Regions from separate parts of the Mesorhizobium sp. WSM4829 genome, predicted to be linked through region 2. Evidence: predicted binding sites of a transcription regulator. Region 2 holds the regulator's gene; each other region holds the start of a gene.
The links. Region 2 encodes PhoB, which activates phosphate uptake and scavenging genes when phosphate is short. Its sites were predicted from a motif close to TGTCATNNANCTGTCAT; they were not measured.
Positions count from the first base shown of each region.

Region 1 (10,228 bases), on a different contig from region 2:
GATTGGCTCGGCCGCGAAGTCACCGGCGAGCACAGGTTCTACAACGCGTCGCTCGCCCTTGAGGGAATTCCGGAGATCGCCGCATGAGCTATCGCATCGATCCGCGCCTGCCGTTGACTGGCGAGGTCAGGCGCATCCTCGCTGAGGAGATCGGCAAGGCGCTCGTCCATCTGGACGCGGCGCATGACAGGCCGGAGCAGGCGCTGCACAAATGCCGCAGGCGGCTGAAGAAGGTGCGTGCCTTGCTGCGCCTGGTCCGTCCCGGAGACGAAACATTTTGCAGTACCGAGAACCAATGCTACCGAGAGGTGGCTGCCCTGCTTGCCGAACCGCGAGAGGCGACCGCGCTGGTTGAAACCATCGACCGGCTGGCAAAAGACTTTCCCGAGCAAAGCGCCGGTGGCGGTCTCGATGCCGTTCGCGACACGCTGGTGGCGCGCCAGCACGAATTGCATGGTGGAGTTGGCCTTGGCGCCGCGATAGCTGCCGCGACTGCCGCTTGCGAGGATGGCATCAGCCGCATCGATACGTTAGCCTTGCCCGACCAGCCCGAACAGGCCGCCGATGTGCTTGCCGAAGGCGCCCGCATCACTCTGCGTCGCGCCAGAAAGGCGCTGGACAAGGCGGGCTCCCGCGGTGATGCCGACGATTTCCACGATCTGCGCAAGGCGGCAAAGACTCACGGCATGCATCTGTCGCTGCTTGGACGGCTGTGGCCGACGCCGATCAAGGCCCGGCGCAAGGCGGTCGACGAACTTGGCGAAAAGCTGGGCGAACTGCATGATGTATTCGTCTTGCGCACGCTTCTCGAGGCCCACGACCGGCCGCTCGGCTCTCCTCAGGAAACGCGACTGCTGAGCAAGCTGTTGAAGCGCTCGGAGAAAAGCCTGAAAAAGACCTGTCTTGCGGCGGCAGCCGATCTGTTCGGCGACAGGCCCAGGCGCTCGACAAAAAAACTCGCGCGCAAGGCGCGCACCGATCTGGCCGCCGCGCCGCACGAAGACGCCAGCGCGCCCGGCGCCGCTGCCTGACGCGGTGCTTGCGTCCGTCCGACATCGCTGACGATGAGGAGAGGGTTAGACTTCTCCCGGCGCGGCATTCTTCAACTGCGCTCGCGCGTCCCTGATCGAGGCGGCGTATGTCACCAGCGGCCGTTTGACGCCGTGGTTGATCAGCATGCGGCGTGTCTGCGGCGAAGCGCCTGATATGATGAAGCGCACGCCGGCGCGCCTCGCCTTGTGGGCAGCGCTCTCGATGACGTTGGCCGCCGTTGAATCGAAGAATGGCACGGCCGAGCAGTCGAGGATGAAGTTCTTGCGCTGGTCGGCGATGCGGTCCAGCACCGTGGCGACGGTCGAGGCGGCGCCGAAGAAGAAGGCGCCGGAAATCCGGTAAACGACGGTGTCGGCATCGCTGGCTTCGCTGGAATCGTATGCGCTGGCGGCGCCGGTTCTGTCGGCGACATCGTCCTGCACCAGTCCCTGATCCGGCTCAACCGCAATGCTCTTGGCCATGCGGTCGATGAACAGGATCGAGCCCAGCGCGAAGCCGACGACGATGCCTTCGGTGAGATCACGGAAGATGACGATCAGGAAAGTCGCCATCAGCACCAGCGCGTCACCGCGCGAGGCACGCAGCAGCGTGGCAAAGGCCTGCTTCTCGAACATGTTCCAGCACACCACCGCCAGCACGCCGGCAAGGGCTGCAAGCGGGATGTAGCTGGCCAGCGGCGCCGCCACCAGCATCAGGGCAAGCAGGAGGGCCGAGTGGATCATGCCCGAAATCGGTCCATGCGCGCCGGCCCGCACATTGGTCGCGGTGCGGGCTATGGTGCCGGTGGTGCAGATTCCGCCGAACAGGGCGGACGCGATGTTGGCGAAGCCTTGCGCCACGAGTTCGCAGTTGGAGCGGTGCCGCCTTCCTGTCATGCCGTCGGCGACCACCGCCGACAGCAGCGATTCGATCGCGCCGAGCAGCGCAAAGGCTAGGGCGTCCGGCAGGACGTCGATCATCCTGTCGAAGCTGATCGGCGGAAAGGCCGGCATTTGCAGGCTGCGCGGGATACCGCCGAAGCGCGTGCCGATCGTTTCGGCAGGCAGAGAAAACAGCGCCACGACAAGCGACGCCAGACCGATGGCGATCAGCATGGCGGGCCATTTCGGCCGCCACCGTTTCATCAGGGCAATGGCGACGATGGTCAGCAGAGCGACGAAGGTGGCGGCGAGATTGATCGTGCCGGCCGCCTCGCCGATCGCCATCAGCTTCGGCACCAGCGGTCCAGGTTCTTTGCCGGCGAGTTTCAGCCCGAACAGCTCGACGATCTGGCCGGAGAAGATGATGATGGCGATGCCGGCGGTGAAGCCGACGGTCACCGGATAAGGAATGAATTTGATGTAGGTGCCAAGCCTGAGGTAGCCGATGACGAGCAGCAAAACGCCGGCCATCATCGTCGCCAGCAGCAACCCGTCGACGCCGACCCGTGCCACGGTTGCCGCCATCAGCACGATAAAGGCGCCCGCCGGCCCGCCGATCTGGAAACGGCTGCCGCCCAGCGCCGAGACGAGGAAACCGCCAATGATGGAAGTGTAGAGCCCGCGCTCCGGAGACACGCCCGATGCGATCGCGATCGCCATCGACAGCGGCAGCGCCACGATGGCCACGGTCAGTCCGGCGATGGCATCGGCCTTGAAGTGCTCTGATGTGTAGCCTTCGCGCAGCACCGTCGCCAGCTTCGGCGTGAACAGTTCGGAAAATGTCGGCTGCGCCGGTTGATGAATTGCCCGCTGGGTTCGATGCATGGACTGCCTTCCGCTCCTGATGCATGCCGCCAAAAAGTGCACAGCGGCAACGCATAAAACCAAGCAGGCGGCGGGATCGTCGGCAGGACTGTCGGCGGTCGCCGTCGCGACTCTATTTCGGCTCAGCCTGGCGGGTTCTGCGGCACGACCGGCTTGAGGCGCACCCCCCTGCCGCCGCGCTCGCTGGCCTGGTTCTCGCCGATCAGCTCCACGCCGGCCTGGTCGAGGGCCTGGATGACCTTCATCAGAGTATCGACCACGCCCCTGACCACGCCATCGCTCGCTTCCATGCGCTGAATGGTTGGAAGCGAAACCCCGGCGCGCTCGGCGAGCGTCTTCTGATCGACGCCGGCCAGCGCCCTTGCGGCGCGCATCTGCGCGGCAGTGATCATCGGCTAAAAAACCCCCGTCTGAGTCTGCATTCCCATGTATAATACCATCATTGTGATGGTTCAACAATCATCATGCATATGTCAGACATGCACACGGCCGGTTGCATCCCGGCGGGCCTGTGCACCTGCTGGAGCAGCACGTCCCAGCCGCCGCAACGTCGAGGAGATTAGGCGCAACGTCGTTCGGAACGGGCGGTTCAGACGCCGGCGGTCTGTCCGTGCCATCGCTGGAACGCCCATGCTACCAGCCAGCACAGCATCGCCCAGGCGAAGCCGGCGCACCAGCCGGCCAGCACGTCCGATGGCCAATGAACGCCGAGATAGACGCGGCTGATGCCGACCAGCAGTGTTGTCAGCACGGCAAGTGCCAGCACGTAGATCTTGGTCGTTCGCCCAGGCAGGAAACGCGACGCCATGCTGCCCAGCGTCAAATATGTCACCGCCGACAGCATCGCATGGCCGCTTGGAAACGAAAGCGTCGCCACGTCGGCGAGATGCGAGACCAGGTCGGGGCGCGGCCGATCGATTCCGAGCTTCAGCGTGCTCGACAGGGCCTGCCCGCCCGCCACCGCGACGAAGACCAGAAACGCTGCTCCCGGCTTGTGGATCAGCAGCAGATAGACAATCACCGCCACTGTGATCAGCCCGAGCACGATGGCGCTGCCGAGGCTGGTAATGTCGCGCATCGCCCCTTCCAGCCATGGCGGTCCGATCGGATTGTCGGGCTGTCCCGCTTCACGGAAGGCGAGCATGATTTCCGTGTCGAAGGCGTGCGGCGTGGTGTCCCGCGCCACCTCCATCAGCTCCTCGAACCCCCACAGTCCGCCGGCGATGACCAGTCCGGCCAACAGCACCGGGAATTCGATCCAGTTGAGCAGCTTGTGTGCGGTATTCTTCATCGGGCCAATCGTCCTACAGCGCCGCGCGTCCTTTTGGACGCAAAGGACGCTGTAGCACTTTGATTTCGCGCATGACCCTTTCCGAAATCGTTTCCGATTTTCGGGGTCATGCGCAACTACAGTTTTTGCAGATAGGGTCCGAGCGTGATCAGCGCCACCGCTGCGACGGCGAGCACGATGCCGGTCGCCTGCAACGAATTGACGCGCTCGCCGAAGAACACCAGTGCCACCACGTTCACCGACACCAGTTGGATCACCGCCGACAGGCTGAACGACACCGACATGCCGAATTCACGGATCAGCCTCAGCATGATCAGATTGCCCGCTGAATAGAGCGCCAGAGTCAGAACGATCTTGCCGAGGCTCGGCGCCAGCCCCCATTGCTTGGCCGCCGTCGCCGCCAGCAGGAAGATCACTGTCGAAATGCCGAGCTGCCCCAGTCCCCAGAAACTCACTTTTTTGTTCCTCCCGACGCAGTGCTTGCGCGCCTGCCGCAGATCTTGTTTCGGAAGCGTCGGTCGCGGTCAAGCGGCCTGACTCAAAGACATGAAATCGGGTTGGAAATTGGTCGGCAACGTCATCAAACTGTGATCTGCTGGCGATACGCGGTCAGTCAAGCAACACGCTCCAGCCATCCCAAAGAGCCAGAGGCACGCCCCCATGACTGAACATCGCCCCGACGCCCATTTCCGCACCAGCCTGCTCGAGGAAAACGATGGGCCAGGAACCAATCCCACCGACAACCAGACGATGGGCGAAATCATCGCCGCGCGATTCTCGCGCCGTGGTTTTCTGCAGGGATCGCTCGCGGCAACCGCCATCGCCGCCACCGTCAGCCCGCTCGCGCTGATCCTCGCCGACGATGCCCGCGCCGGCGGCGGCTCGGTCTTCAGTTTCGACGAGGTCGAGGCAGGCGTCGACGACAAGCACCATGTCGCCGCCGGTTACGACGCCGACGTGCTGTTGCGCTGGGGCGATCCGCTGTTTGCCGATTCGCCGGACTTCGATCCGACAAAACAGTCGGCGCAGGCCCAGGAAAGGCAGTTTGGCTACAACAACGACTATGTCGGCTTTATCCCGATCGACGGCTCGGCCGAGCATGGCCTGCTGGTGGTCAACCATGAGTACACCAATCCGCATCTGATGTTCCCGGGCCTTGTCACCATCGTCGATGGCGAGGCCAAGCAGGCCCCGTTGAGCAAGGAACAGGTCGATATCGAGATAGCCGCGCATGGCGGCACCATCGTCGAAATTCGCAAGGTGTCAGGCAAATGGCAGGTGGTGCGCGACGGCAAGCTCAATCGCCGCATCACCGCCAACACCGAGATGGCGCTGTCCGGCCCCGTCGCCGGCCACGACCGGGTCAAGACCAGCGCCGATCCGACCGGCACCAAGGTCTTCGGCAGCATCAACAATTGTGCCGGCGGTGTCACGCCCTGGGGCACCTACATCATGGCCGAGGAAAACATACACGGCTATTTCTCGGGCGAGCTGCAGGAAGGCCACAAGGAAGCCGCCAACTACAAGCGCCTGGGGATTCCCGACGGCTCCTACGAATGGGCTGCGCATTACGACCGCTTCGACATCGGCAAGGAGCCGAACGAACCGAATCGCTTCGGCTGGGTCGTTGAGGTCGACGTCAACGATCCGACCTCGGTGCCGCGGAAGCGCACTGCCATGGGCCGTTTCAAGCATGAGGGCGCTGAATCGATCGTCGCCAAGGATGGCCGTGTGGTGTTCTACCAAGGCGACGACGAGCGTTTCGACTATGTCTACAAATTCGTCACGGCCGGCAAGTTCAACGCCGAGGACCGCGCCGCCAACATGGATCTTCTCGACGACGGCACGCTCTACGTCGCCAAATTCGCCGAGGACGGTACCCTGGAATGGCTGCCGCTCGTTCACGGCCAGGGTCCGTTGACCGCGGAGAACGGCTTTGCCGGCCAGGCCGACGTGCTGATCGGGACAAGGCTTGCCGCCGATCTTCTCGGCGCCACCAAGATGGACCGCCCCGAGGATATTCAGCCCAACCCGACGACCGGCAAGATCTACGTCATGCTGACCAACAATTCGAAGCGCAAAACGGAGCAGGTCGACGCCGCCAACCCGCGCGCCGAAAACGCTTTTGGCCACATCGTCGAGATTGTCGAGGACGGTGGCGATTTCACTGCCACCAAGGGCAAGTGGGAAATCATGTTGAAATGCGGCGATCCCTCGGTGGCCGAAGTCGGCGCTACCTTCTCGACCGCAACGACCGCCAATGGCTGGTTCGGCATGCCGGACAATTGCGCCATCGATGCGGCCGGCCGGCTCTGGGTCTCGACCGATGGCCAGGGCCCGAAGGCGACCGGCCGCACCGATGGCCTGTGGGCGGTCGACACCGAAGGCGAGGCGCGGGCGACCTCGAAGCTGTTCTTCCGCGTGCCGATCGGCGCCGAACTCTGCGGCCCGCTGTTCACGCCCGACGACCAGACCGCCTTCGTCGCGGTCCAGCATCCGGCCGATGGCGGCGAGGACTGGGAGGCTTTTGGCCGTCCCTCCTACTATGAGGACCTATCGACCCGCTGGCCTGACTTCAAGCCCGATATGCCGGTGCGGCCGTCGGTCGTCGCCATCACCAAACAGGGCGGCGGCAAGATCGCGGTCTGAATCACTGCAAGGCGCTAGCAGCGCCAAGGAAGGATTTCGTCGATACGAAATCCTTCCTTTTCCTGATGCGCGGGAATGCGCCTGATGGGCTCATTCGGCGCGCTGAACCACGGCCACGTTCATCATGCTTCTCAACCTGAAGCCAATGGACTCGTATAATCCGATGGCCGTGGTGTTGCTGGCAAAGGCGTGGAGATAGGGAACTTCGCCGCGCGCCGCTATCTGGTTTGCCACGAACAGCGACAGCAGCCTGCCCAGGCCACCGCCCCGAAATTCCGGATGTGAGCACACGCCGCTAAGTTCGGTATAGCCGGGTTGCTTCATGCGTTCGCCGGCCATCGCCGCAAGTCGGCCCTCGATCTTCACACCCCAAAAATCGCCGAGGCTCAAGGCTTCGAGCGTGAATGGGCCAGGCTTGGTGACCAATGCCAAGGCGAGCATCTCAGCTGCATCGTCTCGCGTCAGACGTTGCACGCGCTTGTCGGAGACCATCTGCAATGGCCGCTCGGCAATCATCTGAACCCCGGGCGCGGTCGAAGTCGCCGAAAGTTCCGCGGGCAGAGCAATGGCGTCCGCCTGAAGCAGGATCGCACTCTCGCCTGGGGAGACAAGTTTTCCGAGCGCCTGCAGGCTTTCCGCATCGTCCGCGGCACTGGCGGCGAAGGGAGCTATCGAGGGCCGATACCGCATGGCGAGGTCGTCACCTTGCGCGAAGGCTTGGTGTCGCGTCCGAAGCGCGCTCCACACGGGACGGTCAAGCAGGTATTTCATCGCGTGGCACTTCCGGCTTCTTTACACGACGGTCGAGAGGCGCCGCGGCGAGGCCGTCCTCGATGGCGGCCAGCTGATCAAGAAGCGGTCCAGAAAGATCCGCGCACAGATCCGCGACGGCATTCTCGATGCGCGGCCAGACGTCGTGCTTTGCAACATCGACCAGCCGCTGGCCGTGCAGGGTGAGGCAGACAATCCTGCGCCGCTGGTCATCATCCGATGGACTGACCTCGACCAGTCCCAATTCGGCCAGAAGCGACACGCTCCGCGTTACACCTGGCTGTGCGACCCCGAGGGATTGCGCCAGTTCCCCGACTGGCAGCGGGCCCAGCCTGTCGAGCGCAGCCAGCAGCGGGTACTGGCTCGACTGAACCGGCACATCGAGGCAGTCGAGCAGGCGCTGCGTATCCGCCTGCAATTGCTCGCCAATACGCTTCAGCCTGCTGCCCAGGCACAGGAAGCCAAGGGACCTTACGACGTCTTCCATAATCAACCTGCCAGCCAATTGATAACACGATATATAACATTATATGGAAATCAAGCGCCGCCATCGCACGGCCGCTTTCAAGCGTCGTCACCAGATTTGGTCGTCTTGGGTCGGGAACATCGCTCGGATGCTGGCGCTGCGTCGCCTGGGCAGGCCGTTCGGTCAGTTCCGCAGCCGGTAGCCGGTCCTGAAAATCCACGCGACGATCGCTATGCAGATAAGCAGGAAAACCACGGTCATGCCGAGGCTGATGCCGATCGAGACGTCGGACTTGCCGTAGAAGCTCCAGCGAAAGCCGCTGACCAGATAAAGGACAGGGTTGAACAGCGTCACCGTGCGCCAGGTGCCGGGCAGCATGTCGATCGAATAGAAGCTGCCGCCAAGAAAGGTAAGCGGCGTGATGATCAGCAGCGGCACCAGCTGCAGCTGCTCGAAGCTCTTCGCCCAGATGCCGATGATGAAGCCGAACAGGCTGAAGGTCACCGACGTCAGCACCAGGAAGGAGAACATCCAGAACGGATGCTCGATGGTCAGCGGCACGAACAGCGACGCGGTCCCCAGGATGATCAGGCCGAGTATGATCGACTTGGTCGCCGCACCCCCGACATAAGCGATGATGATCTCCAGATAGGACACCGGCGCCGACAGCAGTTCGTAGATCGAGCCGACGAATTTCGGGAAATAGATGGCGAAGGAGGCGTTGGAGATCGACTGCGTCAGCAGCGACAGCATGATCAGCCCCGGCACGATAAAGGCGCCGTAGCTGATGCCGTCGATCTCGGTGATGCGCGAGCCGATGGCCGAGCCGAAGACGACGAAATAGAGCGATGTCGAGATGACCGGCGAGACAATGCTCTGCAGCACGGTCCGAAAGGCGCGCGCCATTTCCATCTTGTAGATCGCCCAGACGGCTCGCAGGTTCATGCGCCCTTCCTCACCAGGTTGACGAAGATCTCCTCGAGCGAGCTGTTTTGCGTGTCGATATCGCGGAACTGGACGCCGGCCGTCTCAAGGTCGCGCAGCAGCGAGGCGACGCCCGGCCGCTCGCTCTGGTTGTCATAGGTGTAAGTCAGTCGATCACCGTCCAGCGAAAGCTCCAAAGCGTAGCGCGACAATTTCTCGGGTATGGTGGCGAGCGGGCTGCGCAATTCCAGCAACAGCCTTTTGCGGCCGAGTGTGCGCATCAGTTGCACCTTGTCCTCAACCAGCACGATCTCACCGCGATTAATGACGCCGACGCGGTCGGCCATCGCCTCGGCCTCCTCGATATAGTGCGTGGTCAGGATGATGGTGACGCCATCCTCGCGCAGCCGGCGCACCATCGCCCACATGTCCTGACGCAGCTCGACGTCGACGCCGGCTGTCGGCTCGTCGAGGAACAGCACCCTCGGTTCGTGCGACAGCGCCTTGGCGATCATCAGCCGCCGCTTCATGCCACCGGACAGGGTGATCGCCTTGGCGTCCTTCTTGTCCCACAACGACAGGTCGCGCAGCACTTTCTCGACAAAGGCGTGATTGGCCGGCTTGCCGAACAGGCCGCGGCTGTAGTTGACCGTCGCCCACACACTCTCGAACGCGTCGATGGTCAGTTCCTGCGGCACCAGCCCGATGAGGCTGCGTGCGGCGCGATAATCGCGGCTGATGTCGTGGCCGTCGACGCTGACCGTGCCCGACGAGCGGTTGACGATACCGCAGACGATCGAGATCAGCGTCGTCTTGCCGGCGCCGTTCGGCCCGAGCAGCGCAAAAATCTCGCCGCGCTCGATATCGAGGTTGATCTCCTTCAGCGCTTTGAAACCGGTGGCGTAGGTCTTGGTGACCCCGGAAATGGCAATGATCGATGGCATGGTTGAAAAACGGCTGCTTGAAAGGAGGTCTGTTGATTTTAGTCCGCTGAATGTCGGTGCGCGCGGCCGGAAGTCAATGGCACTCCTGACATTCTGGACATCGGCGCATCCACCGCTGCGCGGTCCTGCGGCGTTCCGCCTCGCGTGACGCCACGCCGCTTTGACCGCCTGGCGCATCCGGCCTATCTTCCCTGACATAGCAGCAGCCGGAGCCCGCCATGGACCCGCTCATCCTTTCGCGCATCCAGTTCGGCGCCAACATCTCGTTCCATATCCTGTTTCCGGCTATCACCATCGCGCTTGGCTGGATGCTGCTGTTCTTCAAGCTTCGCTACAACGCCACCGGTGATACCGCCTGGATGCGCGCCTATTTCACCTGGGTGAA
Region 1 is NZ_JBVVQJ010000001.1:169,379-179,606, forward strand. Features, by position in the region: gene AC0L17_RS00675 (CYTH domain-containing protein) at 1-87, shown strand, start outside; gene AC0L17_RS00680 (CHAD domain-containing protein) at 84-1,031, shown strand; gene AC0L17_RS00685 (SulP family inorganic anion transporter) at 1,077-2,798, opposite strand; gene AC0L17_RS00690 (helix-turn-helix domain-containing protein) at 2,921-3,190, opposite strand; gene AC0L17_RS00695 (phosphatase PAP2 family protein) at 3,388-4,089, opposite strand; gene AC0L17_RS00700 (hypothetical protein) at 4,206-4,544, opposite strand; gene AC0L17_RS00705 (PhoX family protein) at 4,750-6,738, shown strand; gene AC0L17_RS00710 (GNAT family N-acetyltransferase) at 6,829-7,509, opposite strand; gene AC0L17_RS00715 (MarR family winged helix-turn-helix transcriptional regulator) at 7,493-7,996, opposite strand; gene AC0L17_RS00720 (ABC transporter permease) at 8,159-8,920, opposite strand; gene AC0L17_RS00725 (ABC transporter ATP-binding protein) at 8,917-9,843, opposite strand; gene AC0L17_RS00730 (hypothetical protein) at 9,830-9,991, shown strand; gene AC0L17_RS00735 (cytochrome ubiquinol oxidase subunit I) at 10,062-10,228, shown strand, end outside.
Region 1: a site for PhoB is predicted at 4,665-4,681, ahead of AC0L17_RS00705 (PhoX family protein). Genes of this name have one in related genera too.

Region 2 (10,228 bases):
GCGATTTCGACAAGCGTCACGCCTTCGGGAACCAGCGGCGACATCGATCTGACCTTCGGCGACGATGCCATGCTGGCGCTGGCGCGCGGCCATGGTGCGACCGAGGGCGAAAACGGCATGTTTACGCTGACGAGCGGCGCGTCGTCGCTGCTGGTCGCGTTTAATGGCGGCACGGTCAAGCTGACCGCGCTGTCGCCTGCGGCCAACGGCACGGTGATCGCAAAAGGCACGGTGATCGAGGCGCTGGACAGCACGGCGCCCGCCGCGAGCGGCCAGGCATTCCTGCGCGTCATCGAGACGCCGGAAGCATCGCGAAAGATTTCGGACAAGGTGATCGTCTGGCTCGACACGCTGAAGAGCGCCGGCCTGATCGAAAGCCGGTTCAACTCGATCTTCTTCTTCACCGGCGCAAGCCGCGAGCCGGAATTGGCCGGTGTCTGGGGCGCGGTCGTCGGATCGTTCCTGACCATGATCGTAACCCTCGCCATCGCCTTCCCGATCGGCGTTTCAGCGGCGATCTATCTTGAGGAATTTGCGCCCAAGAACCGGCTGACGACGATGATCGAAGTGAATATCAACAATCTGGCGGCGGTGCCTTCGATCGTCTTCGGCCTGCTTGGACTTGCCGTATTCCTGAATTTCTTCGGCATGCCGCGCTCAGCCCCGGTGGTCGGCGGCATGGTGCTGGCGCTGATGACCCTGCCGATCATCATTATCGCCTCGCGCGCTTCGCTGCGTGCCGTGCCGCCGTCGATCCGCGAGGCGGCGCTTGGCATCGGAGCGTCCAAGGTCCAGACCGTATTCCATCACGTCCTGCCGCTGGCGATGCCGGGCATCATGACCGGCACCATCCTCGGAATGGCGCATGCGCTCGGCGAAACCGCGCCGTTGCTGATGATCGGCATGGTCGCCTTCATCGTCGACATTCCCGGCGGCTTCACCGATCCCGCAACGATCCTGCCGGTGCAGATATTCATGTGGGCGGATTTCCCGGAAGCGGGGTTCCAGCAGAAGACTTCGGCGGCGATTTTGATTTTGCTGGTGTTTTTGGTCATCATGAATGCCATCGCGGTGATACTGCGCAGGCGCTTCGAGCGGCGCTGGTAAGGAGTAGAGGATATGAACATCATGACGGAAGCCGGCGTCGAGCAGAAACTGAGCAGCGCAACCAACGCCCCTTCGATCAAGATGAAGGGCGAAAAGGTCTCCGTTCACTACGGCGAGAAGCGAGCACTGTTCGACGTCGATCTCGATGTCCGCGAGCATCAGGTGACGGCGTTGATCGGCCCATCGGGCTGCGGCAAGTCGACGTTCCTGCGTTGCCTGAACCGAATGAACGACACCATCGATATCGCGCGGGTGAGCGGCAAGATCACGCTCGACGGCGAGGATGTCTACGACCCGAAAATCGATGTCGTCGAGCTGCGAGCTCGCGTCGGCATGGTGTTCCAGAAGCCGAACCCGTTTCCGAAGTCGATCTACGAAAACGTCGCCTACGGTCCGCGCATTCACGGCCTGGCCAGGACCAAGGCCGAGTTGGACGGCATCGTCGAATCGAGCCTGAAGAAGGCCGGCCTGTTCAACGAGGTCAAGGATCGCCTGCTCGAGTCGGGAACCGGTCTGTCCGGCGGACAGCAGCAGCGTCTGTGCATTGCGCGCGCCATCGCCGTGTCGCCGGAAGTGATCCTGATGGACGAGCCCTGTTCGGCGCTCGATCCAATCGCCACCGCTCGCGTCGAGGAACTGATCGACGAACTGCGCCAGAACTATACGATCGTCATCGTTACCCATTCGATGCAGCAGGCGGCGCGCGTGTCGCAACGCACGGCGATGTTCCATCTCGGCTACCTAGTCGAGGAGGGCGCGACCGACAAGATGTTCACCAACCCCGACGACAAGCGCACCCAGGACTACATCACCGGCCGGTTCGGCTGAGCGGTCCGGCGAATTTCGAACACGAGGACAGCACCATGGGTGAACACACCGTCGCATCTTTCGACGAGGAACTGGAGCACATCGACCGGCTGATCCGCGACATGGACGAGCTCGCCGCCGCGATGGTCGCAGCCTCGATCCGCGCGTTGCTTGCGTCGGACAATGCGATGGCGCAGCGCGTCGTCTCGGACGACGCCATCATGGATGCGCGGCAGCGCGAGCTCGACGACAGCGCCATCACGCTGATCGCCAAGCGGCAGCCGATGGCGCAGGATCTGCGCGCCGTGGTTGGCGCAATCCGCATGGCGGGCGATCTCGAGCGCATCGGCGATCTGGCCAAGAACATAGCTAAGCGGGTTAGCGCAGTCGGGCAGAGCGCGACGCCGCGGAATCTGTCGCACGGTATCGATGCGATGGCGGATCTCGTTCTTGTGCAGCTGCGCGGCGTGGTCGAGCACTATGTGTCGCGCGATGCCGGCGCGTTGAAGGAACTGCGCGCCGACGACCAGAAGATCGACGTGAAATACACGGCGGTTTTTCGCGAGCTCCTGACCTACATGATGGAGGATCCGCGCAACATCACCGCCTGCACGCACCTTCTGTTCTGCGCCAAGAATCTCGAGCGTATCGGCGATCACGTCACCAACATCGCCGAAAACGCCTATTTTGTCGTGACCGGGCAGCAATTGCCGGCGGATCGCCCGAAGCTCGACGAAACGACGATGTCGGCGCCAGCGACATGACAGGAGTGACCGGCCGATGATCGCGCCGCGCATCATGGTGGTGGAGGATGAAGAGCCGCTGGGCGTCCTTCTCCGTTACAATCTTGAATCCGAAGGCTATCAGGTCGAGGTGGTGACGCGCGGCGACGAGGCCGAAATCCGGCTGCAGGAAAACGTGCCCGATCTTTTGGTGCTCGACTGGATGGTGCCGGCGGTTTCCGGCATCGAGCTTTGCCGGCGCCTTCGGGTGCGCCCCGAAACCGAGCGGCTGCCGATCATCATGCTGACCGCGCGCGGCGAGGAGAGCGACCGGGTGCGCGGCCTTTCGACCGGAGCCGACGACTATCTGGTCAAGCCGTTCTCGACACCGGAATTCATGGCCAGGGTCAAGGCGCTGCTGCGCCGCGCCAAGCCGGAAGTGCTGTCCAGCGTGCTCAAGGTCGGCGACATCATGCTCGATCGTGAATCGCACCGGGTCTATCGCAAGAAGAGCGAGATCCGGCTCGGGCCGACCGAATTCCGGCTGCTCGAATTCATGATGCGGCACCCGGGCCGGGTCTTCTCGCGCAGCCAGTTGCTCGACAATGTCTGGGGCGAGACGATCTACATCGACGAGCGCACGGTGGACGTCCATGTCGGCCGGTTGCGCAAGGCGGTCAACAATGGTCGCATGCCCGATGTCATCCGCACCATCCGCGGCGCCGGCTATGCGATCAGGGAAGACTAGCTGATACCTGCGCTTCCGGCGTACCCCAAAGTACGCTCCGCTCCGGATCTCGGAACCCACCATTCTCGACTCGGCCTGACCTGAATCTCAACACACCCCAAGTCGCGACCCGGGAATCCTTCAAGCCACGTTCTTTCCGACCGAGCCGGCTCGTGCCTGGATGCTCGGCGCGAAAATCTCCTGGTCGACGAAGCTTAGCGCCCGCATGGCGCAGCCTTCGCGGATCAGCGGCAGCTCGTTCGGCTCGGTGTCGAAGGAAATCGAACCCGAATGCTGGCCGCCGGCGGTCTGGGCGATGGCCTCGCGCAGCGCCGGCTCGATCAGGTCGAAGGCGGTAGCGCTGGCGCCGACCATGGCCACCGGCGCCGGATCGATCAGCGCAAACAGGCTGCCGAGCCCGAAGCCGAGCGCCTCGCCGGCCTTGCGGTAGGCTTCGCGCTCCGGTCCGTCCGTCTCGCGCGCCCGGGCCGCCAGTGCCCGCATCTCGGCGTCGCTGACATCGGCGACCGGCTCGGCGTTCTCGCTCAACAGCCTTGCGTTGCGCCAGATGGCGTAGTTGCCGGCATAAGCCTCGACGCAACCGCGCCGCCCGCAGCGGCAAAGCGCGCCACCCGGCCGATGGATCATGTGGCCGAATTCGCCGCCTGAGGAGTGGGTGCCGGTGAACAGCTCGCCCTTCAGCACCAGCCCCATGCCGATGCCGTGCGAGAGCAGGATGGCGATGAAGTCATCGCGGTAGCGATCCGGGTGGCGCCAGCGCAGCGCCACGGCCATCATGTTGCAGTCGTTCTCCATGATGGCCGGGATGCCGAACTCGCGTTCCAGAATGTCGGCGAAGGCGATGTTCGTCTGCGGCGTGATCGGCGACCACAACATGGCGCGCGCGTGGGAATCGGTGATGCCCTGGATCGCCAGCGCGATGCGGGCGACGCTTTGGACATCGAGGTCGGGATCTTCGAGCCGGCGCCGGACGATGGCGACACATTCGCCGATCAGCGCGTCGCGCGACATGGTCAGCGTGTCCAGCCGGCGCTGGTCCTCGGCGACCACTTGTCCGGCATAATCGATGACGGCGACCGACAGGAAATTCAGCGACAACACGACGGCCAACACCGCAGCGGCTTGCGGATTGAGGCTGAGGCCGACCTGCGGCCGGCCGCGTTTCAGCGAAACCGTCTCGCTCGCCTTGCTCTCGGCCAGGATGCCTTCCTGGATCAGGTCGGCAGAGATCGCCGATATGGTCGAATGGCTGAGGCCGGTGGTCGCGGCGATCTCGGTCCGCGACGGCTGGCCTGCCCGGCGCACGGCCGAAATCACCATCGCCCGGTTGCGCCGGCGCAGATCGTCATGACGGATTCCCACCGACATTTTTGTTTCCTCCTCATCGCCGCGGCCGCTCATGAATCGGAAGCCGTCGGTAATGTGCGACAAATACTGGCAGAAGCAGAAGGGGCTGTCATTATTTATTCCGAGGCTCGAAAAAAAGCCCCGACAGGACGTCAAAATCCCTCAGAATTGGTGTTGACAGTGCTTCGGCGTTGGACCAGTATTTTTTCGAGGCTCGAAAAAATAGAGCCTTTGTGCCGGCCTTCGGGCCAGTTGGTCGCGCCCTACGCGGCGCAGGGAGGAATATCATGAAGAGATTCGCAGCCGCCATTCTGGCGGGGGTCGCCATGTCGCTGACGCTCGCGTCGGCCGCTCAGGCCAAGGACAAGGTCATTGGCGTCTCGTGGTCGAACTTCCAGGAAGAGCGTTGGAAGACCGACGAAGCCGCCATGAAGGCGGCGATCGAGGCCGCCGGCGACAAATATATTTCCGCTGACGCACAGTCCAATCCCGGCAAGCAGCTGACCGACGTCGAGAGCCTGATCTCGCAGGGCGCCAACGCGCTGATCATCCTTGCGCAGGATGCCTCGGCCATCGGTCCGGCGGTGCAGAAGGCGCTGGACGAAGGCATTCCGGTCGTCGGCTATGACCGGCTGATCGAGAACAAGGACGTGTTCTATCTGACCTTCGACAACCAGGAAGTCGGCCGCATGCAGGCCCGCGAAGTGTTCAAGGTGGCGCCGGAAGGCAATTACGTCTTCATCAAGGGCTCGGGCGCCGACCCGAATGCCGATTTCCTGTTCGCCGGCTCCATGGAAGTGCTCAAGGATGCCATCGACAGCGGCAAGATCAAGAATGTCGGCGAGGCTTATACGGACGGCTGGCTTCCCGCCAACGCCCAGAAGAACATGGAACAGTTCCTGACCGCCAACGACAACAAGGTCGATGCGGTGGTTGCCGCCAATGACGGCACCGCCGGTGGCGTCGTCGCGGCGCTGACGGCGCAGGGCCTGGCCGGATCCGTCCCGGTTTCGGGCCAGGACGGCGACCATGCCGCGCTGAACCGCATCGCGCTCGGCACACAGACCGTATCGGTGTGGAAAGACGCGCGCGAGCTCGGCAAGAACGCCGCCGAGATCGCCTCGCAGCTGGCCGACGGCAAGCCGATGACAGACATTGCCGGCGTCAAGGATTTCACCACGCCGGGCGGCAATGTCGTCAAGTCGCTGTTCCTGACGCCGATTGCCATCACCAGGGACAATCTCAACGTCGTCATCGACGCCGGCTGGATCAAGCAGGAAGAGGTCTGCGCCGGCGTGGCGGCGGGCACCGTCGCGGTCTGCAACTGATCCGCCTTCGCCAAAAAAACCTGAAACGCCGCGGCTTCACGCCGCGGCTTTTTTTTCAAAAGAGTTGTTTTTCCGCGTCTCGCGGGTAATTTCTAGGCTGCTTCCGGCATCCGCGGCAGACGGCAACGGTGGGAGGACATCATGACCGACACGACTTCCAACACGCCGGCTGCCGATCGGGCGCGTGAATCCGAGCTCAGCCCCTTCGGCCGCTTCCTCAAGGCAACCGAGCTCGACATACGCATGTTCGGCATGGTCGGCGCGCTGCTGATCATCTGGGTTGGAATCCACATCCTGTCGGGTGGGCTTTTCCTCACGCCGCGCAATCTCTGGAACCTGTCGGTGCAAACTTCCTCGGTCGCGATCATGGCGACCGGCATGGTGCTGGTCATCGTGATGCGCAACATCGATCTTTCGGTCGGCTCCGTCGAAGGCGTGATCGGCATGGTGATGGGCGTTGCGCAGGCAGAATTCCTCATCCGCGTCATGGGATTCCAGCTTGGAAATCCCTGGATATGGGTCATCGCACTGGCTGCCGGCGTGGTGCTCGGCCTCATGATCGGCGCGCTTCAGGGCTTCATCATCGCCTATCTCGAGGTCCCGGCCTTCATCGTGACGCTGGGCGGCCTGCTGATCTGGCGCGGCATGGCGTGGCTGATGACGAGCGGGCGCACCGTCGCGCCGCTCGATGCCACGTTCCAGCTCATGGGTGGCGGGCCGCGTGGCTCGATCGGGGCGACCGCGAGCTGGATCGTCGGCATTCTCGCCTGTGTGGCCGTCGCCTTGATGCTGCTCAACGGCCGGTCGCAGCGCAAGCGCTTCAAGTTTCCGTTGCGCCCGGTCTGGGCGGAGAGCCTGCTTGGTGTTGTCGCCTGCGCCGCCATCCTCGGCGCCGTCTGGATCGCCAATTCCTATCCGTGGCCGATCGGCATCGTTCGCCAATATGCGCAGCGGACCGGCATCACCGTCCCCGAAGGCGGGCTGTTCATCGCCCATGGAATCGCCATACCGGTGCTGATCGCGGTCGCAGTCGGCATCGTCATGACCTTCATCACCCGGCGCACCCGTTTCGGCCGCTACGTCTTTGCCATTGGCGGCAACCCGGAAGCGGCGGAACTCGCCGGCATCAACACGCGCTGGGTGACCATGAAAGTGTTCATGATCATGGGCGTTCTGGCCGCGATCAGCGCGGCAATTGCTTCGGCCCGCCTCAATGCGGCGACCAATGCGCTGGGCACGCTGGACGAGCTCTTGGTCATCGCAGCAGCCGTCATCGGCGGCACGTCGCTGGCCGGCGGCTCCGGCACGGTGCTCGGTGCCATGCTGGGCGCGCTTCTGATGCAGTCGCTGCAGTCCGGCATGGTGTTGCTCGGCATCGATTCGCCGCTTCAGAGCGTCGTCGTCGGCGCCGTGCTGGTTGTCGCCGTCTGGCTCGACACCGTCTACCGCAAGCGGGTCTGAGCATGATCCCGAGCCGAAGGTCTGCGTCAGCGAAAAGTGGACATCCGTTTCGGTCCAACATCATGTTCGGCAAAACCATAGAGAGGAACGATCATGGCTGACACGACTGCTCCCACGCCACTGATCGATATGCGCAACATCTCGATTGCCTTCGGCGGCATTCGCGCCGTCGACGATGCGTCGATCGATCTTTTCCCGGGCGAGGTCGTGGCGCTGCTCGGCCACAACGGTGCCGGAAAGTCGACGCTGATCAAGATCCTGTCCGGCGCCTACAAGCGCGATTCGGGCCAAATCTTCGTCAATGGCGAGGAGGCTTCGATCGCCAATCCGCGCGACGCCAAGAAATACGGCATCGAGACGATCTACCAGACGCTGGCGCTCGCCGACAATGTCGACGCCGCCGCCAACCTGTTCCTCGGCCGCGAGCTGATGACCGGCTGGGGCACGCTCGACGATGGCGCCATGGAGGCCGAGGCGCGCAAGGTGATGGGCAGGCTCAATCCCCGCTTCCAGCGATTCAAGGAGCCGGTGGTCAAGCTTTCGGGCGGCCAGCGGCAGTCGGTGGCGATCGCGCGCGCCATCCTGTTCAACGCCCGCATCCTGATCATGGATGAGCCGACGGCGGCGCTGGGACCGCAGGAAACGGCGCAGGTCGGCGAACTGGTCATGCAGCTCAAGGCCGACGGCATCGGCATCTTCCTGATCAGCCATGACATCCACGATGTGTTCGAGCTTGCCGACCGCGTCTGCGTCATGAAGAATGGTCGGGTCGTTGGCACGGCGCGCACCGGCGACGTGACCCAGGACGAGGTGCTCGGCATGATCATTCTGGGCAAGTGTCCGCCAGGCGCCATTCCGGGACCAGGCGCGCTGAAGATCGCCGCCTGAAGCGTCAAATACCTGTCACGTGATATGCCAGCCGTCATGATGGTTTGGCCGCGCCATTGTGTTGCCACGGGGACTTGCCCATAAGATGGGGAACCATGGGTCGCAGCCGCAGCTTGAAGAAGTTCTTCCCGATCGTCGCTTTCATCGCCGTCGCGCTGATCAGCCTGACAATGGCGGGATTCGCCTATTTCGCCACGCAGGAAGCGGCGCGCATCAAATTCGAGGCGACGGCGGACGACGCCCTCAACCGGATCGATAGCCGCATCGACCTGCATCTGTCGATGCTGCGATCGACACACGCACTGTTCGAGGCTCGCAATGGTGACATTTCGCGGAGCGAGTTCAAGGCGTTCTTCGATGCGCTGGGTATCAACGACAATTTCGCCGGCCTGCGCGGCATCGGCTTTCTCCGGCTGGTGAGAGCCGGCGACGAGGCAGCGGTCGAGCGTGCCATCCTGCACGACTATGGCGTCAGCGATGCGATCTATCCGGCCACGACAACGCTGCCATGGCGTGCGCCCATCACGCTGTTCGAGCCGCTGGACCCTTCCAATCAATCCGGCATCGGCTACGACATGTTCACCGAACCGGTGCGGCGCGAGGCGATCGAAAGGGCGATGGCCGACAACCAGCAGCACGCGAGCGGGCGCGTGCAGTTGGGCCAGGAAACAGGTGCTGCGCAGACCTTCACCGGCTTCCTGGTTTTCGTGCGGCTCAACATCGAAACCGCGGCGGACGGCATCGATGCGTCGAGATCGTCGACAACAGGCTTTCTCTATGCGGCGTTCCGCGCCCGCGACCTGTTCCAGACCGCGCTCAGCCGGACGCCGCTGCTGCCGGTCAACATCGAAATCTATGACGGCAAGGTGGATGCCGACCATCTTTTGTTCCAGTCGGAAACGCCGCCGGCGTCGAGCTTCGGCGACAGGTTGCTGGTTTCTCGCGAACTCACCATCGCCGGACGTCCATGGACGGTCCTGTTCAGGCCGACAAGCGCCTTCTCGCAACCTTCCTCGCGCGCCATTCCGGTGATGCTCGGCCTGTTCGGGCTGCTGCTCGCGGGAACCATCGCGCTGGTGGCGCGCTATCAGGAGCGGGCCTATGACGCGGTCTCGCTGCTTCATGAGACGACGGAAAAAAGCCTGCTCGAAAAAGACCTGATGCTGCAGGAGATGAAGCACCGCATCAAGAACTCGATCACGCGGGTGCTGGCGATTGCGCGCCAGACGGCGTCGCACGCCACCGACGTCCACGAGTTCTCGTCCTCTTTTTCGGCCCGGCTGCAAGCGATGGCGGCGTCCCAGGACATGCTGACGCGCTCGCGCTGGCAGAAGGCCGATCTTGGCGATCTCTTGCGCATCGAGCTTGGCCAGGTGTTCGGCAAGGAGCTTCCCGACGGGATATTGTCGGGGCCAGAGGTGTTGCTCGACGAGACGACGACGCAAGCGCTCGGCCTGACCTTTCACGAACTGGCGACGAACGCGCTAAAATACGGCGAAACCGGCAATTCGGCCATTACCAGGAACGGCGACTGGTCGCTCAAGGTCGACTGGTCGGTCGAAGGCCACAGGAGCGACCGAACGCTGGTTCTCAACTGGCGCGAAGCCGGCAAGAAGAAGCTCGAACCACCGGTCAAAACAGGTTTTGGCACCAAGCTGATCGATCTGAACGTGACGCGCGAATTGCGCGGTACGATCAATCGCGATTTTCACGATAGCGGGCTGAGGGTGGAAATCAGGATCCCGCTGTCGGACTGAAAGGCTGCCGCAAACCGAACGTTTTCGAAGTCGCCCAAATGCAGCGCCCCAAATAAACCGGCC
Region 2 is NZ_JBVVQJ010000006.1:156,447-166,674, reverse strand. Features, by position in the region: gene pstA (phosphate ABC transporter permease PstA) at 1-1,107, shown strand, start outside; gene pstB (phosphate ABC transporter ATP-binding protein PstB) at 1,120-1,935, shown strand; gene phoU (phosphate signaling complex protein PhoU) at 1,971-2,678, shown strand; gene phoB (phosphate regulon transcriptional regulator PhoB) at 2,695-3,384, shown strand; gene AC0L17_RS08425 (ROK family protein) at 3,505-4,752, opposite strand; gene xylF (D-xylose ABC transporter substrate-binding protein) at 5,019-6,059, shown strand; gene AC0L17_RS08415 (sugar ABC transporter permease) at 6,201-7,520, shown strand; gene AC0L17_RS08410 (ATP-binding cassette domain-containing protein) at 7,614-8,408, shown strand; gene AC0L17_RS08405 (CHASE domain-containing protein) at 8,522-10,165, shown strand.

Region 3 (10,228 bases), on a different contig from region 2:
GCTTCTGCTTTCGCGGCTGCTGCTCGCCGCTCTATTCGTTCCGTCCGGCTTTCACGCACTTACCGACATTGCCGGCACATCGGGCTATTTTTCCAGCCTTGGCCTGCCGCTGCCGACGCTCGCAGCCTGGGCGACGGGGCTGTTCGAGCTGATCGCCGGACTGCTCATCCTCGTCGGCCTCAAGACGCCGATCGTGGCGCTCCTGCTTGCCGCTTTCTGCATCGCGGCAGGCTTCATCGGCCACTATGGCCAAGGCGGCGACGATCCGACGCTGACCTTCATGCATTCGCAGATGCTGATGAAGGACATCGCGCTATCGGGCGGTTTTCTGGCGCTGGCAATGGCAGGCGCCGGCGCCTACTCGATCGACGGGCGGATGCTTCGGATCGGCGCTGAAACGACTTGAACGACACAAGCTGCCGGACTGAGCCGAATTACTTGACCGAGCCGAATTACTTGACTGGGCCAGACTACTTGGCTGGCATAGTGGGGCCGCCCTCGACCGCCAGCACCAGCCGGCGATTGGTGACCCTCGCCAGTTGCGCCAGTCGCCCGGCCGGCCGTTCGCCGTAAAGGTCGGCCAGCGACGCCGGCAGCACCAGCGCCAGCGCGCCATTGCCGCGCCTCTGCCATTTCAACCGCGGCATGACGCCCGGCATTGCCGCCGTCAGCAGGTAGACGACGCGCATCACCGCGGCCAGCACACGGGCGCGCTCGATATAGCGCGGCGTTGCCAGCGCCTTGATTTCCGGCGCGATCGATTCGTTGAAGACGCCATCATGACGGTAGGCGTTGGCCAGCGCCAGGAAGGCGCGGCCGGGATGGTCGACGCCGATGAAGGAGGCGTGGGCAATGATGTTGAGCGATTGCTTGCCGCGATATTCGGGATGCGCGCGCCAGCCGATGTCGGCAAGCAGGCAGGCGGCCCGGCGGTAGCGCGCCTCGTCGACCGTCTCCTCGATGCCGAAGGCGGCGAAGGTCTTGCCCGTCCACTCGACAAGCTCTTGCGCGTGGGTGACCGAGCGCGAACGCAGCCGGGCGAGTTCCTCCGAGGCCGAGATCAGCGGATCCGCCTTCTGCTCGGCTTTGTCGAGCAGCGAATAGAGAAAGCCCTCGCGCACGCCTAACGCCGAGACGATGATCTTTGACGGCTGCATCGCCGTCATGATCTCCTGCAGCACGATGGCGCCATAAGGCAGCAGCGAGCGGCGGTTCTTCGAGACTCCCTCGATACCCCTTATCTTCTCGATCTCGCCCTTGGCGACCTGCTTGAGGAAGTTCGCAGCGCTGTCGATGCCGATCTCGTAATGATGCATGACGCTCAGCGGATAGCTGGTCATTTCCATGTACAGCCGAGCGAGGTTTCGCCAGGTGCCGCCGACGGCATAGAACGGCCTGCCCTGCCCGCCTTTCAGCAGCCTTGCCTTCGCGAGCTCGTCGCGCGCTATCTTTGCCGCCTGGGCCAGTGAGTTTTTGGCCATGTCCTGCAGGCGCAGGCCGCCCAGCGGCAGCGTGATGCCGTCGCCGATTGCCTCGCCATCGACGTCGACCAGCTCGAGGCTGCCGCCGCCGAGGTCGCCGGCGATGCCGTTGGCCGGGTGGAAGCCGGAAATGACGCCAAGCGCGGAATAGTGGGCTTCCTGGCGCCCGCTCAGCACCTGGACCTCGGTCTTGAGCACATCTTCGGCGCGGTGGATGAAATCGGGGCCGTTGACCGCCTCGCGGGCGGCGGCGGTCGCCAGCACATACATATGCTCGGCGCCGGCCTGCTCGGACAGCGCGCGGAAACGCCGAAACTCCTCCATCGAACGGGTCACCGCCTCGGGATCGAGCCTTCCGGTCGAGACGATGCCGCGACCGAGGCCGGCCAGCATCTTTTCGTTGAACAGCGTGGTCGGCGAGCGCGCCAGCCCCTCATAGACGACAAGCCGGATCGAGTTCGACCCGATGTCGATGATGGACAGCGGTCGGCGGTCCTGAAGCCGGCCCTGGGACGTTGAAATCATCAGCCGGTCGCTGCGGCGTTTTTCTTGCGGCGCTTGAACTGCGCGATGCGCTTGGGCGCATGCGATTTCAGCGCATCGCCGCGTCCGGAGAGGCTCGGATTGGTCATGAAATATTCCTGCGCGTTGAACGGTTCCTCGCCCTCCTCGAGCGTGGCGCGCCGGGAGGTTCCGTCAGCCAATACGTCGAAACTTTGCTGGTTGTCCATGATGTTGCCCAGCATGATCTGGCCGAGGACTTGTTCATGCACCGTTGGATTGGTGATCGGCACCATGGTTTCGACGCGACGGTCGAGATTGCGCGGCATCAAATCGGCCGATGAGATGTAGACGATCGCCCCGTCCGACGGCAGTCCATGGCCGTTGCCGAAACAATAGATGCGGCTGTGTTCGAGGAAGCGGCCGACGATCGACTTGACCCTTATGTTTTCCGACAGGCCCGGCACCTGGGGCCTCAGGCAGCAGATGCCGCGCACGACGAGATCGATCTCGACGCCGGCGCGGCTGGCGTCATAGAGCGCGTCGATGATGATCGGGTCGACCAGCGAATTCATCTTCATCCAGATGCGGGCCGGCCTGCCCTCCAGCGCATGGCCAATCTCGTCCGAAATGTGCTTGAGGATGCGCTTGCGCAGCGTGAACGGCGAGATGGCCAGCCGCATCTCCTCGGTCGGCTCGGCGTAGCCGGTGATAAAATTGAACAGCTGGGCGACATCGCGGGCGATCGTCGGAGCGGTGGTGAAGAAGGACAAGTCGGTGTAGATGCGCGCGGTGACCGGATGGTAGTTGCCGGTGCCGAGATGCACATAGTTGCGCAGCTTGCCGTCCTCGCGCCGCACCACCAGCGACATTTTCGCGTGGGTCTTCAGTTCGAGGAAGCCGAACACGACCTGAACGCCGGCGCGCTCGAGGTCGCGCGCCCAGCGGATGTTGGCTTCCTCGTCGAATCGCGCCTTGAGCTCGACCAGCGCGGTCACCGACTTGCCGGCCTCCGCCGCGTCGACCAAAGCGCGCACGATCGGGCTGTCGTTCGAGGTGCGATAGAGCGTCTGCTTGATCGCCACCACTTCCGGATCGGCCATCGCCTGGCGCAGGAACTGCACCACCACGTCGAAAGATTCGTAGGGGTGATGAACGATGATGTCCTTCTCGCGGATGGCGGCGAAACAGTCGCCGCCGTGCTCGCGGATGCGTTCGGGAAAGCGCGGATTGTAAGGCTTGAACTTGAGATCGTCGCGGGCGATGGCGACGATCTCGGAAATCTGGCTGAGCGCCAGCGGACCGGTGAGCACGCTGATCCGGCTCGACGAGACGCCAAGCTCGCCGGCGACGAACTCGCGCAGTTCGGCCGGCATCAGCTTGTCGAATTCGATGCGGATGACCGAGCCGCGGCGACGCCGTTTCAGCGCCGTCTCGAACAGGCGCACGAGATCCTCGGACTCCTCCTCGACCTCGATGTCACTGTCGCGGATGATGCGGAACGTACCGGAGCCCTTGACCTCGTAGCCGGGGAACAGCTTGCCGATATAGAGGCCGACCGCCTCTTCCAGCGGAATGAAGCGGACATGATGCTTGCGGTCAGGCAAGCGGATGAAGCGCTTCAGCGCCACCGGCAGACGCAACAGCGCGCTCATCTCCTCGCCATTCCTGCGGTGGCGCAGTTGCAGCGCCATCGAGAAGCCGAGATTGGGAATGAACGGGAACGGATGCGCCGGGTCGATCGACAGCGGTGTGAGCACCGGAAACACCTGCTCCTGGAAATGATCCTCGAGCCAGGTCTTCTCGTCCTTGGTCAGCCCATCGCGGCTGATGCTCTCGATGCCTTCCTTGTCGAGCAGCAGCATCAGAGCGGATAGGCTGTTCTGTTGGTCCTCCTGCAGGCGCTCGACCTCGCGCAGCAATTGTTCCAGCTGTTGTTCGGGGGTGCGGCCGTCCGCGCTCTTCAGCGTGATGCCTTCGCGAACCTGGCCGGCGAGACCGGCGACACGGACCATGAAGAACTCGTCGAGATTGGCGGCCGAAATCGACAGGAAGCGGACCCGCTCGAGCAGCGGATGGTTGGCGTTCAGCGATTCTTCGAGGACGCGGCGGTTGAATTGCAGCCAGGAAAACTCGCGGTTGACGAACCGATCCGGGTTGCCGCCCTCTGGGCTCGCCACCTCGACAGTGGTGAATTCGCTCTGCACCGGCTTTAGTTCGTTCATGGTTCCTGCTCGTTTCGCACCCGCTGGCCACAGCGTCGCGCGTCTTTGCGGACGCGCAAAAGGACGCTCCCGCCACTTAAGCTACGCATGATCCCCAGCAAAACCGAATTAGGTTTCGGGGCCATGCCTTAACCGGCTTAGCTTATCCTGTGACAGGCTTTTACGACAGTTTGATTTCATCGATCTTGCAAAGAGACTGCTTATGATCCAGATGCAATCCAGGTACAGCGCGGCGCGTCCTTTGGACGCGAATCCAGGCTGCAGTGCGGCGCGTCCTTTGGACGCGCCAGGGTCGCGGTAGATTTTGATTTTGCACATGATCCGGGGTCATGCGGCAAATATAGGAGACGACGATGGCAGGCGGTTCCATTCCCCATTTCCAGAACGATGCGGGTTATCCGGCGATCGACATCGGCGTCAAGGAATTCATGTGCACCGGCGCCAACCCGCCTTTCGACCATCCGCATGTGTTTCTCGACATGGGCGACGACAATGAAAAGGTCTGCCCCTATTGCTCGACGCTTTATCGCTATTCGCCAAAGCTGAAGGCGACGGAAACGCAGCCTGCCGGATGCCTCTATATCCACCAGGCCGCCTGACGCGCACACCATCCGATGGACGACACCCGGTCCCGGCAGGTCGTTATCGCCGGAGCCGGCGTCGCCGGACTGACCGCGGCACTGGCGTTTTCCGAGCGCGGCTATCTGGTGCGGCTGTTCGAACAGGCGCCGCGCCTCGAAGCGGCCGGCGCCGGCATCCAGCTCTCACCCAACGCGACGCGCATCCTTCGCCAGCTCGGCGTGCTCGACCGGCTGTTGCCGGCGGCGGTGCGGCCGGAGGCGGTCGTGCTCAAGGACGCCGCCACGCTGCATGAGCTGGCGCGGGTGCCGCTTGGCGAAGCGGCCGAAAGGCGCTGGCAGGCGCCTTATCTCGTCGCTCATCGGGCTGATCTGCAAGACGCGCTGATGGCGCGCCTTGCCGAACAGCCGGACATCAGTCTCGTCACCGGCGCGCGCGTCGGCGGCATCGCCACAGGACCGCGCCATGCCACGGCAACAGTCGAGATTGCCGGCAAGACAGTCGAAGCTGGCGGCTTTCTGCTGATCGGCGCCGACGGCGTCTGGTCGGCGATCCGGGCTTTTGGCGGGTTTGCGGCCAAAAGCCGGTTTTCGGGCGAGCTTGCCTGGCGCGCTACGATCAGTGCAGGCAGTGTCGCAGGAGAAGCCCTTGCGGCGGTCGGCGCCGCCAATTGCGTGACCACCTTCCTGCATCCCGGCTTCCACCTCGTCGCCTATCCAGTCAGCAACGGCATGGCGTTCAACCTGGCTGCCTTCACCAGGGGCGAGGTCATCGCCGAGCGCTGGTCGGGCCACGCCGATCCCAATATCCTCGTCGGCGCCATGCGTGGCACGGCGGCAGCGCTGGCCCGGCTTGTCGAGGATGCCGGCCCGTGGTCCGCGTGGCCGATCCATACAGTCGACCAGGCACAGCCATGGACGACCCCCGCCGGCATCGCGCTGATCGGCGATGCGGCGCATGCAATGACGCCGTTCGCGGCGCAGGGGGCGGCGATGGCGATCGAGGATGCAGCAACCCTTGCCGGCTTTGTCGCTGCCGCGCCCGCCGATCCGTGGGGCGCGCTTGCCGCCTGGGAGAAGATGCGCCGCCCGCGCATCGCCAAGGTCGCCCGCCGCGGGGCGGTCAACCGGCTCGCTTGGCATGCAGCGGGGCCGGTGGCCGTCTCGCGCAACCTGTTCCTGAAGTGGCGCTCGCCGGAAAAGCTCGCGGCCGATCTCGACTGGCTCTATGGCTGGCGGCCGCCGGATGGCGATCGGCAATGAAAGCCGGTTGGCGGGACAGCGCCCCTCTCTGTCCGGCAGGACAGAGGGGGGCGCGCCGGAATGAGGCGCTGATTACCCGGAGCATCAATTATAAATCCGCATCGACAGGTCGAGTGAGGCCGGCAGCGGATTCCACCAGCCTGTCCGCAGGCCGGCGATACGCAGAGCCGCCGCTGTCCAGGTGTTGCAGCCAGCCAGCGCATTGAAATGGCCGTTGGCTTCGTAGAAGCGGTCGAACCTGGAATAAGCGGCATTCTCGATCAGGATCGGACCGTTCGGCCCTTGCTGGAAACTCGCCGCGATGAAGTCGAGCAGCGCTGCAAAACGCTGCTCGCTGATGTCGAAGCCGGCGACGTCGGGGTGCGGCTCGACAATGTTGCCGGCGACATCGACATGCATCACCGATGCGTCCAATGTCAGCGCCTTCATCACCGGCGCCGCCTTCAGTTCCGACCAGGTCGGCGTCTCCAGATAGAAGGCGCGGCCTCCCCAGCCGAAGACGATGTAGCGGACCCCAGCCATGTCGGCCGGAATGCCGCCACCGACCAGGAAATGGAAGCGCTTGCGCACGTCGTCATCGACCGGGATGGCGATGTCGGTGTGGATCGGATTTTTCAGCACCACGACGTGCCTGGTGGCGGCGGGATCGGCGGCGGCCGCCGGCAAGAGCGGCCGTGGAATGAATGTGCCCAGAACCACGGCAAGCACGATTGCCACCACCAGAATGGCGAGAAAACGTCCAAGCTTTTTCACGAGGGACGGCCTTTTCACGAGGGACGGCTTTTTCATGAGGGACGGGCTCGCAATCGGGGCGCAATCGCCTGCTGACGGCTCAGACGCAAAAGAGCCCGGCGGGGTTCGGCCGGGCTCTTTTGATTCGCGTGAGAGCAATCAGTGCAGGATTTGCGACAGGAACAGTTTTGTGCGCTCGTGGCGCGGATTGTCGAAGAACTCGGCTGGCGTGTTCTGCTCGACGATCTGGCCCTGGTCCATGAAGATCACCCGGTTGGCGACCTTGCGTGCAAAGCCCATCTCGTGGGTGACGCAGAGCATGGTCATACCCTCTTCGGCGAGGCCAACCATCGTCTCCAGCACTTCCTTGATCATTTCGGGATCGAGCGCCGAGGTCGGCTCGTCGAACAGCATGATGCGCGGATTCATGCACAACGAGCGGGCGATGGCGACGCGCTGCTGCTGGCCGCCGGAAAGCTGGCCGGGATATTTGTTGGCCTGTTCCGGAATCTTGACGCGCGTGAGGAAGTGCATGGCGATTTCCTCGGCCTGCTTCTTCGGCGTCTTGCGCACCCAGATCGGCGCCAGCGTGCAGTTTTCCAGGATGGTCAAATGCGGGAACAGGTTGAAATGCTGGAACACCATGCCGACCTCGCGGCGCACCTCGTCGATCTTCTTGAGATCGTTGGTCAATTCCTTGCCGTCGACGATGATCTTGCCCTTCTGGTGCTCTTCCAGCCGGTTGATGCAGCGGATCATCGTCGATTTGCCCGAGCCCGAAGGGCCGCAAATGACGATGCGCTCGCCGCGCATCACCTTCAGGTTGATGTCCTTCAGCACATGGAATTCGCCGTACCATTTGTGCATGGCGATGATGTCGATGGCGACATCGGTGGTGGAAACCTGCATCTTGGCGGCATTGACCTTGATCTCTTCCGCACTGACTGCATTTTCTATTGTCATGGAAGGTTCCCTTTTTTGTTCTTAGCGCTTGTGGCCGGTGTCGAGCCGGCGTTCCGTGAACATCGAATAGCGCGACATGCCGAAACAGAACAGCCAGAAGACGAAGGCAGCGAACACCAGGCCGGACCTGGCCGTTTGCGGCGTTGCCCAGTTGGGGTCGTTAAAATTCTGTTTGACGACGCCGAGCAAGTCGAACATCGAGATGATCGAGACCAGGCTGGTGTCCTTGAACATGCCAATGAAGGTATTGACGATGCCGGGAATGACCAGCTTCAGCGCCTGCGGCAGCACGATCAGGCCCATTTTCTGCCAGTAACCGAGGCCGAGCGAATCCGCACCCTCATACTGGCCCTTGGGGATCGCCTGCAGGCCGCCCCGCACCACTTCGGCCATATAGGCAGCGGCAAACAGCGAAACACCGATCAGCGCGCGCAGGAACTTGTCAAAGCTGACGCCGGCCGGCAGGAACAGCGGCAGCATGACGCTGGCCATGAACAGCACGGTGATCAGCGGGATGCCGCGCACCGTCTCGATAAAGATGACGCACAGCATCTTGACGATCGGCATCTTCGAGCGCCGGCCGAGCGCCAGCACGATGCCGAGCGGCAGCGACACGGCAATACCGACGAAGGACAGGGTGAGCGTCACCAGCAGCCCTCCCCATAGCGGGGTTTCGACATGCGGCAGGCCGAACACGCCACCAACCAGCAGGATGAAGGCAAAGATCGGCAGCGCCCCGAAGAACAAGATGGCGTTCAGCCCCTTGCGCGGCACCTTCGGGATGAGCAGCGGCACCAGAAGCGCTACGAACAGGATGGCGACCAGGATCGGCCGCCAGCGCTCATCGATCGGATAGCGGCCGAACATGAACTGGCCGAACTTGGCGTTGACGAAGGCCCAACAGGCGCCGGACCAGCCGTCCGGCTGGACGCCGCCCTGTGCCGCCGTGGCGCAAAAGGTACGGTCCGCGCCGGTCCATTGGGCGTTGATGAAGGCCCAGCTGATCAGTTGCGGCAGGATCATCGCGACCAGCACGATGCCGATGATGGTCAGGATCGTGTCACCGGTCGACGCAATCAGGTTCTTGCGTATCCAGGCGCCCAGGCCGCGCTCGCTTGCAGGTGCCGACTGTGCCAGCGCCATTTCGACGCGGACGAAGGAAAGATCGTGCTCCTGCATGTCGCTACCTCTCCACCAGCGCCATTCTGGCGTTGACCACGTTCATGACCGCCGACGTCAACAGGCTGAGTGCGAGATAGACCACCATCATGATCAGCACGCACTCGATAGCCTGACCGGTCTGGTTCAGCACCGTGCCGGTCGTCGCCGTCAGATCCGGGTAGCCGATGGCGATGGCCAGCGACGAGTTTTTGGTCAGGTTCAGATATTGGCTGGTCAGCGGCGGAATGACGATCCGCATGGCTTGCGGAATGACGACAAGCCGCAGGATCGATCCCGGCCGCAGCCCGAGCGCACCAGCTGCCTCGGTCTGACCCTTATTGACGCCCATGATGCCGGCCCGCACGATTTCGGCGATGAAGGCCGCCGTATAGAAGGACAGCGCCAGGTAGAGCGACAGGAACTCCGGCTTGACCTGAAAGCCGCCAGTCAGGTTGAAGGTCGATTGCTTTGGATAATCGAAGCTCAGCGGGAAGCCGCTGAGCGCGTAGGCCAGCAACGGCAAGCCGATGATCAAAGCCGCCGATGTCCAGAACACAGGGAATTGCTGGCCGGTCGCCATCTGCCGCTGACGCGCCTTGCGGGCGACGAACCACGCCATGGCGATGCCGAGAAGCAAAGCAACCAGGATCAGCCAGGAGCCTTCGCCCCACACGGCGCGTGGAAAATAAAAGCCACGTTGGTTGAGAAAGGAGCTGAACGGCAAATTGATGCTTTCACGCGGCGGCGGCAGCACCGAAAGCACGCCGGAATACCAGAAGAAGATGACCAGCAGCGGCGGGATGTTGCGAAAGACCTCGACATAGACCATGCAGATCTTGCGGATCAGCCAGTTGTGCGAAAGCCGGCCGACGCCAAGGATAAAGCCGATGATGGTGGCGGTGACGATGCCGGCGGCGGCAACGATGAGCGTGTTGACGAAGCCGACCACAATGGCGCGGCCATAGGTCGAATCCGACGAATAGGCGATGGCGCTGTCACTGATGTCGAAGCCGGCGCGGCCCCTGAGGAAGCCGAAGCCTGACGCAATGCGCAGGCGCGTCAGATTGTCTATGGTGTTTTGGACGATCCACCAGACCAACGCAACCAGCACGATGACGACCACCGCCTGGAAGACTATGCCGCGGACCTTTGGATCATTGATGAAGGAGCCGCGGCTTGGCTCCTCGCGAAGAATTTCCTGCGATGCCATTCGACCATCCCCTGGAAAGAGAAACCGGGAGGCAGACGATCTGCCTCCCGGATCACATTTCGATCAGCGGATCGGCGGAGAGTATTGCAGACCGCCCTTGGTCCACAGCGCGTT
Region 3 is NZ_JBVVQJ010000010.1:154,551-164,778, reverse strand. Features, by position in the region: gene AC0L17_RS12825 (DoxX family protein) at 1-406, shown strand, start outside; gene ppx (exopolyphosphatase) at 471-2,006, opposite strand; gene AC0L17_RS12815 (RNA degradosome polyphosphate kinase) at 2,006-4,207, opposite strand; gene AC0L17_RS12810 (zinc-finger domain-containing protein) at 4,561-4,806, shown strand; gene AC0L17_RS12805 (FAD-dependent monooxygenase) at 4,822-6,048, shown strand; gene AC0L17_RS12800 (TIGR02117 family protein) at 6,133-6,801, opposite strand; gene AC0L17_RS12795 (amino acid ABC transporter ATP-binding protein) at 6,940-7,743, opposite strand; gene AC0L17_RS12790 (amino acid ABC transporter permease) at 7,765-8,922, opposite strand; gene AC0L17_RS12785 (amino acid ABC transporter permease) at 8,927-10,114, opposite strand; gene AC0L17_RS12780 (amino acid ABC transporter substrate-binding protein) at 10,178-10,228, opposite strand, start outside.
Region 3: a site for PhoB is predicted at 4,370-4,386, ahead of AC0L17_RS12815 (RNA degradosome polyphosphate kinase). Genes of this name have one in related genera too.